2 regions of the Virgibacillus sp. MG-45 genome follow, and region 1 is predicted to be linked to the other one. Evidence: a T-box and tRNA genes for the amino acid it is inferred to sense, from the RefSeq annotation. Region 1 holds a T-box; the other holds one or more tRNA genes.
What was found. A T-box is a leader RNA that pairs with one kind of tRNA and senses whether it is charged. The one in region 1 lies ahead of tyrS (tyrosine--tRNA ligase), so its partner is inferred to be a tRNA-Tyr.
Positions count from the first base shown of each region.

Region 2: it encodes a tRNA-Tyr, which carries the amino acid that the T-box ahead of tyrS (tyrosine--tRNA ligase) is inferred to sense. The anticodon was not compared.

Region 1 is NZ_JAXOFU010000002.1:348,942-352,355, forward strand. It holds gene rpsD (30S ribosomal protein S4) at 1-571, shown strand, start outside; gene tyrS (tyrosine--tRNA ligase) at 793-2,064, opposite strand; T-box leader at 2,151-2,366, opposite strand; gene SPK86_RS03995 (transglycosylase domain-containing protein) at 2,481-3,414, shown strand, end outside.
Region 2 is NZ_JAXOFU010000015.1:50,153-53,566, reverse strand. It holds gene SPK86_RS14185 (GLUG motif-containing protein) at 1-170, shown strand, start outside; gene fabI (enoyl-ACP reductase FabI) at 342-1,118, opposite strand; tRNA gene SPK86_RS14175 (tRNA-Glu) at 1,440-1,511, shown strand; tRNA gene SPK86_RS14170 (tRNA-Val) at 1,600-1,675, shown strand; tRNA gene SPK86_RS14165 (tRNA-Thr) at 1,741-1,816, shown strand; tRNA gene SPK86_RS14160 (tRNA-Tyr) at 1,856-1,940, shown strand; tRNA gene SPK86_RS14155 (tRNA-Gln) at 1,951-2,022, shown strand; tRNA gene SPK86_RS14150 (tRNA-Lys) at 2,196-2,271, shown strand; gene SPK86_RS14145 (hydroxymethylglutaryl-CoA reductase, degradative) at 2,558-3,414, shown strand, end outside.

The DNA.
Region 1 (3,414 bases):
ATCACGTCGTCTTGGCATTTCATTAACTGGAACTGGGAAAGAGCTTGATAAGCGCCCTTACGCTCCTGGTCAACACGGAGCAAACCAACGTAGAAAGATCTCTGAATATGGCTTGCAACAACAAGAGAAGCAAAAGCTTCGCTTCATGTACGGATTGAACGAGCGTCAATTCCGCAACCTATTCAACAAAGCTGGTAAAATGAAAGGTGTTCATGGTGAAAACTTCATGGTACTATTGGAATCTCGCCTTGATAACCTTGTTTACCGTATGGGGCTTGCACGTACACGCAGACAAGCTCGTCAATTAGTTAACCATGGTCACATCACTGTTGATGGATCTCGCGTAGATATCCCATCATACCAAATGAAGCCTGGTCAAACAATTGGCCTTCGTGAAAAAGCGAAAAACCTTGATATCATTAAAGAAGCTGTTGAAATTAACAACTTCGTACCAGAATACGTTTCATTTAACGCTGATAGCTTAGAAGGAACATTCACTCGTCTTCCTGAGCGTTCTGAGCTTCCAGCAGAAATCAACGAAGCACTTATCGTTGAATTCTACTCACGTTAATAATTTTTATAAACCCCTCTTAATCCTACACACTCGGATTAAGAGGGGTTTTTCTGTTTAAAAGAAGCGGCTACCTATCAGGTGATACAAAAAATACTTCACTTCTTCATAATTCGTTTTAATAGCTCTATGCAAATGTTTTCTATGAATTGAAAAACCTCGTAATGCTTGCACATTACGAGATTCCAAAACAACGCTTATTTATTTTTCACAAATATAGTTTACTGAAATCGAATTAGGAAATACTTTTTCTTTCCTCTTCGAATAATGATAAAGGTATCTTCTATTCGATCTGCTTTATCTAGTGTGTATGCAACATCCTGTTGTCTTTCACCATTAATGTAAATCGCACCATTTGAAATATCCTCTCTTGCTTGGCGCTTGGAGGGTGAGATTGATGCTTGCACAAGCAAATCTACTAAGCCAATAGCTTCTTTCTCCATTTCAAATGTTGGCACATCCTTAAAGCCTTGTTTAATTTCATCTACAGATAACTGCTTTAAATCACCACTAAATAGGGATTCCGTAATCCGTTGTGCTTGCATTAAAGCTGCTTCTCCATGTACTGTCTTTGTCATTTCCTCTGCAAGACGTTTTTGCGCAACACGATTTTCTGGTCTGTTTTTCACTTCTTCCTCTAGCTCTGAAAGGACTTCATCAGAAAGGAACGTAAAATAGCGCAAAAATTTAAGGACATCACGATCATCTGTATTCACCCAAAACTGATAAAACTCATACGGACTCGTTTTTTCAGGATCCAGCCAAATGGCACCTCCAGCTGTTTTCCCAAATTTCGTTCCATCCGCTTTTGTAATAAGTGGAACTGTAAGTCCGAACACCTTTACTTCTTCGTCAAGGTTTTCTCTGGAGCGTCGAATCAATTCCATTCCAGCCGTAATGTTTCCCCATTGGTCACTTCCACCAACTTGTAATGTACAGCCTTCTTCTTCATAAAGCTTTAAATAGTCAAGTGACTGTAAAAGCATGTAGCTAAACTCTGTATAAGAGATCCCCTGCTCAATTCGTGCAGAAACGGATTCTTTTGCAAGCATGTAGTTAATGCTAAAAAATTTACCCGCATCACGTAAAAAGTCAATCACTGTCATTTTCGTTAACCAATCATGATTATTCCTGGCAACGACCGGATTTTCTCCCTTATCAAATTCAACTAGTTTAGCAATTTGTTCTTTAATTTTATTCGCATAGCCTTCCACTACCTCCGCGGTATTTAATGAACGCTCGGAATTGCGACCACTTGGATCGCCAATCATTCCCGTACCACCACCAACAAGGGCAATTGGACGATGGCCTGCTTTTTGAAATCGTTTAAGTATCGTGATTGGCAATAAATGACCAATGTGTAAACTATCTGCTGTTGGGTCAAATCCACAATAAAGCGTCACTTGATTCTCATTTAAATGCTTTCGAAGTCCATCCATATCTGTTGCTTGATTAATTAAGCCACGCTTTTCTAAATCCTGTAAAATATCCATTCTTTACTCTCCTTTAAAATAGAATTTCATCCTTTTTCTTGATCGGATTTGTGAAACGAAGAAATCAAAAAAAGCCCTTCCCTATAAAAAGGGACGAGCTTCTACACGCGGTACCACCCTTGTTGCAATTTAATTGCCACTTTGGTATTGATAACGATGCAAAACACCGTCTTTTCATGTCCTATGACATGAAAAGAAGCTCCAGATTGTAATTCGTTAGCAAATATATATCGACTTCCACCAACCGTCGACTCTCTTGGATAGGGATTTGCATCACTACTGCGATCTTTCTCAGCTATTGAATATAAAGTATAATATATTCTTACCACATCTCCATATAAAAAGCAATTTTTTTCTATACCTTCTCCACTTAACCGTATGGTATAATAAATATTGGAATTTTAGGAGGTTTTATAGTGGATTTCAAAAAATGGAGTAAACAAGCTTACCATAAAATAATATCACTTTGGCGTACTGGGAAACTCCAACGCTCATCGAGAATTACCTATGATGTTGTTTGGAATGTTATTCTCTTCTTCCTCATCATCGGATTTATTGGTGGTTTTTTTGGTCTTGGCCTAGGTGCAGGCTACTTTGCTGCACTCGTGAAGGATGAACCTATCCGTAGCTATGAAAGCATGGAAAAAGACATATACAATTACGAAGAAACGTCCAAGCTATATTTTGCTAATAACGTCTATATTGCAGACATTAGCTCAGATCTACATAGAGAAGAGACATCATTGGAAAATGTGGCGCCAATATTAATCGATGCCGTAATCGCTACAGAAGACGAATATTTTAACGAACATAAAGGAGTCGTTCCAAAAGCGATTGTTCGTGCAATCATTCAAGAAGTACTTAATATGGACATGAAATCTGGTGGAAGCACGCTCACGCAGCAGCTGATTAAAAATCAAATCTTAACAAATGAAGTTTCATTTGAACGTAAAGCAAAGGAAATTCTTCTTGCCTTACGATTAGAACAATTCTTTGAAAAGGATCAAATTCTGGAAGCCTATTTAAATATTGTTCCATATGGAAGAGATGCATCAGGTCGTAACATTGCAGGTATCCAAACCGCTGCACAAGGTATATTCGGTGTTAATGCTAAAGAACTGAATTTACCACAAGCGGCCTTTCTTGCAGGAATGCCACAAAGCCCGTATCAATATACACCGTTTAAAAATAGCGGCGGTCTAAAAGATAAAAAAGGATTGGAATATGGAATAAACCGAATGAAAATCGTTTTAAAACGAATGTATGAAGAAGGGTTTATTGCCTCTGAAAAAGAATATAAAGATGCTTTAGCTTATGATATTACAGCTGATTTTACGAAGCAGGTGAAAA
Region 2 (3,414 bases), on a different contig from region 1:
ATAAGAAGGATAACAGTTCAAACAACGAGAAGAATAAAGAGCCAGCACTATTTGGAAAGCAGTTACCAAATACCGCTACTTCAATGTACACGTTTATGATTATAGGTTTATTTATTATTCTTTTGGGAATGGGTTTATATTTGTACAAACGAAAAAAAGTTGCGCATTAAACATAAAGTAATCGATGTTTAACTCCTTAAGCAGTAGTTTTGCTTGAGGAGTTTTATATGTGCCAAGAAGCATTGTAAAAGACACTCACAAAATATTATGAGTGTCTTTTATTCCTTGTTATAAACGGTTGACTGTCTTTTTTCCATTCGTTCTGTTATTCGTCACCGATATTAATAGCCGATAATATGGTATCCAGCATCAACATGTAATACTTCTCCTGTAACGCCGCGTGCAAGCTCGCTTAAGAAGAAAAGTGTTGCATCGCCTACTTGATCCTGATCAACATTTCGGCGCAATGGTGCTTTTTCTTCTATGGTTGAATTGATATCGTTAAAGCCAGATACCCCTTTAGCAGAAAGTGTTCGAATTGGACCTGCTGAAACGGCATTTACGCGGATGCCATACTTTCCTACATCTTCAGCCAAGTAACGGACACTAGCCTCTAAGGAAGCTTTTGCAACACCCATTACATTGTAATTTTGAATGACGCGTTCGGCACCTAAATATGTTTGTGTAACAATGCTGCCGCCTTCTGTCATAATTTCCTTCGCTGCTTTTGAAACGGCCACTAATGAAAACGCGCTGATTTCATGAGCTACCAAAAATCCTTCACGAGAAGTGTCGGCGTATTCTCCTTTTAGCTCTTCCCGATTTGCAAAGGCAACAGAATGGACAACACCGTGAATCACTCCAACTGCTTTTTTTATTTCATTAAAAGCTGCTGTAATACTTTCATCACTAGCAACATCACATTCTACAATTAATTTTGCTTCCATGTCATTTTGTTCCAATAACTTTAGTAATTTTTTGTGTGAGCGTTCCTGTCTATTTGTAAAAATAAGGTTTGCACCTGCATTATGTAAGGACTTTGTTATTCCCCAAGCAATGCTTCGCTCGTTTGCCACACCCATAATAACGATGTTTTTGTCTTTTAATAATTGTGACATAGGGCACCTCCATGTTTATTCATTGCTTATATTATACCTTAATGGACATTGTGAATAAAGTATAAATTAGTATTAGATTATAACACCTGGTTATAATTAAGTGGTGTTACATCAAAAAGGCTTATAGAAAATCGGTTCATTTCACTTGACCGTCTTCCCTTTAAATGGCGGAGTGGCAGTTTTTTTAAACGAATATGAGGTGAATAAAAAAATAATAATAAAAAAAGATAATTCCTCTTTACAAATACAAATAATCTGTATATAATAAGATTCGTTGGTTTTCGACAATTGCGTTCGAGAATAAACTACTTTTCTTTGCAAGGCCCGTTGGTCAAGCGGTTAAGACACCGCCCTTTCACGGCGGTAACACGGGTTCGAATCCCGTACGGGTCATCGTACTTTTTAAAACAGCTGTGATGCTAGGCATGTAGAGTATGCGACTGTTAGTTGCAGCACATGCACGAGTCACACGCTGTGCGTCGGAGGATTAGCTCAGCTGGGAGAGCACTTGCCTTACAAGCAAGGGGTCGCAGGTTCGAGCCCTGCATCCTCCACCATTTTTTATTCACCTTCTACATCGTATAATATATGTGATGTAACGAATAATATAGTAAGGTGTTTTGCCGGCCTAGCTCAATTGGTAGAGCAACTGACTTGTAATCAGTAGGTTGGGGGTTCAAGTCCTCTGGCCGGCACCATTTTTTTTGAATAAATATGTGGAGTTCCGTTAATGATATGGAGGGGTAGCGAAGTGGCTAAACGCGGCGGACTGTAAATCCGCTCCCTCAGGGTTCGGCAGTTCGAATCTGCCCCCCTCCACCATTTATATTATTGGGCTATAGCCAAGCGGTAAGGCAACGGGTTTTGGTCCCGTCATTCCCAGGTTCGAATCCTGGTAGCCCAGCTATTAAATATATAGTCTTAAAATCCTAGCGATTAGCATCATATTTGCTCTCGCTTTTGTTTTTTCTCGGTAGAGTTACGTTTGAACATGAGTAGCATTTTTATTGCGCATCGATTCCTTTTTAAACGATTAAGTTTGCGCTGGACGCAATACATACCGATGATATCTCACAGGAGCCATTAGCTCAGTCGGTAGAGCATCTGACTTTTAATCAGAGGGTCACAGGTTCGAATCCTGTATGGCTCACCATTTTGAAAATGGGTGTTAACATTTAAATACGATACATAATATAAAATAAACAAGGTAGTTATTATTGACAGCCTTGTTTATTTGCATTTTTAGGCGATTTTCACGATAATAGAAACAGAAAAATTATTTTACACGTTTCTAACATTGTAAAAATCCTACTGCAATGAGCCTATATTTATATTATAATGAAATTACGCTCAAGCACTCACAAAAAATTAAAATTTTTATAAGCTAATATATAGAATTGTAAAAGGTATCATGACGATATACAAAAGGATGGAATAGCATGAACTCTTCCAGAATCCCTGGTTTTTACAAAAAGACAGTCGAGGAACGTAGAGATATACTCTTACATCAGCATGGTTTAACATCAGATGAAATAGAGCTTCTCTCTACAGAAGGTGCACTGCCAATAGCGACGGCTGATAAAATGATTGAGAATACAATTGGAACATTTTCGTTGCCACTTGGATTAGGATTAAATTTCCTTATAAACGGGAAAGATTATATTATTCCTATGGCAATTGAAGAGGCTTCTGTTGTTGCTTCAGCTAGCTATATTGCAAAAATCGTTCGAGATGCAGGAGGGTTTAAAACCGAATCCACCGGAAGAACGATGATCGGTCAAATCCAAGTAGTCGGATGTGCCGATTTTTATCAAGCAAAAAATGAAATATTAAAGGAAAAGACAGCGCTAATTAAAGCGGCAAATGCTGCTTATCCGAGCATTGTAGCAAGAGGAGGAGGGGCTGTAGATTTAGATGTCCGAATATTAAATGACGATCCTCAAGCTACCTATGGACAAATGCTTATCATTCATGTGTACATTCATACATGTGATGCAATGGGAGCAAACATTATTAATACGATGGTGGAATCGCTTGCTCCAACAGTTGAACAAATCACGAAGGGGAAAGTGTACTTACGTATTTTATCTAATTTTGCTGATCAAGCATTGGCAAAAGCGACATGTGTTATTCCGCCACATCTTTTGGCGGATGATGGATTTACTGGCGAAGAAGTACGTGACGGAGTGGTACATGCGTATGAATTTGCAGCGTCTGATCCGTATCGTGCAGTTACACATAATAAAGGTATCATGAATGGTATTGATCCAGTTGTTATTGCAACAGGAAATGATTG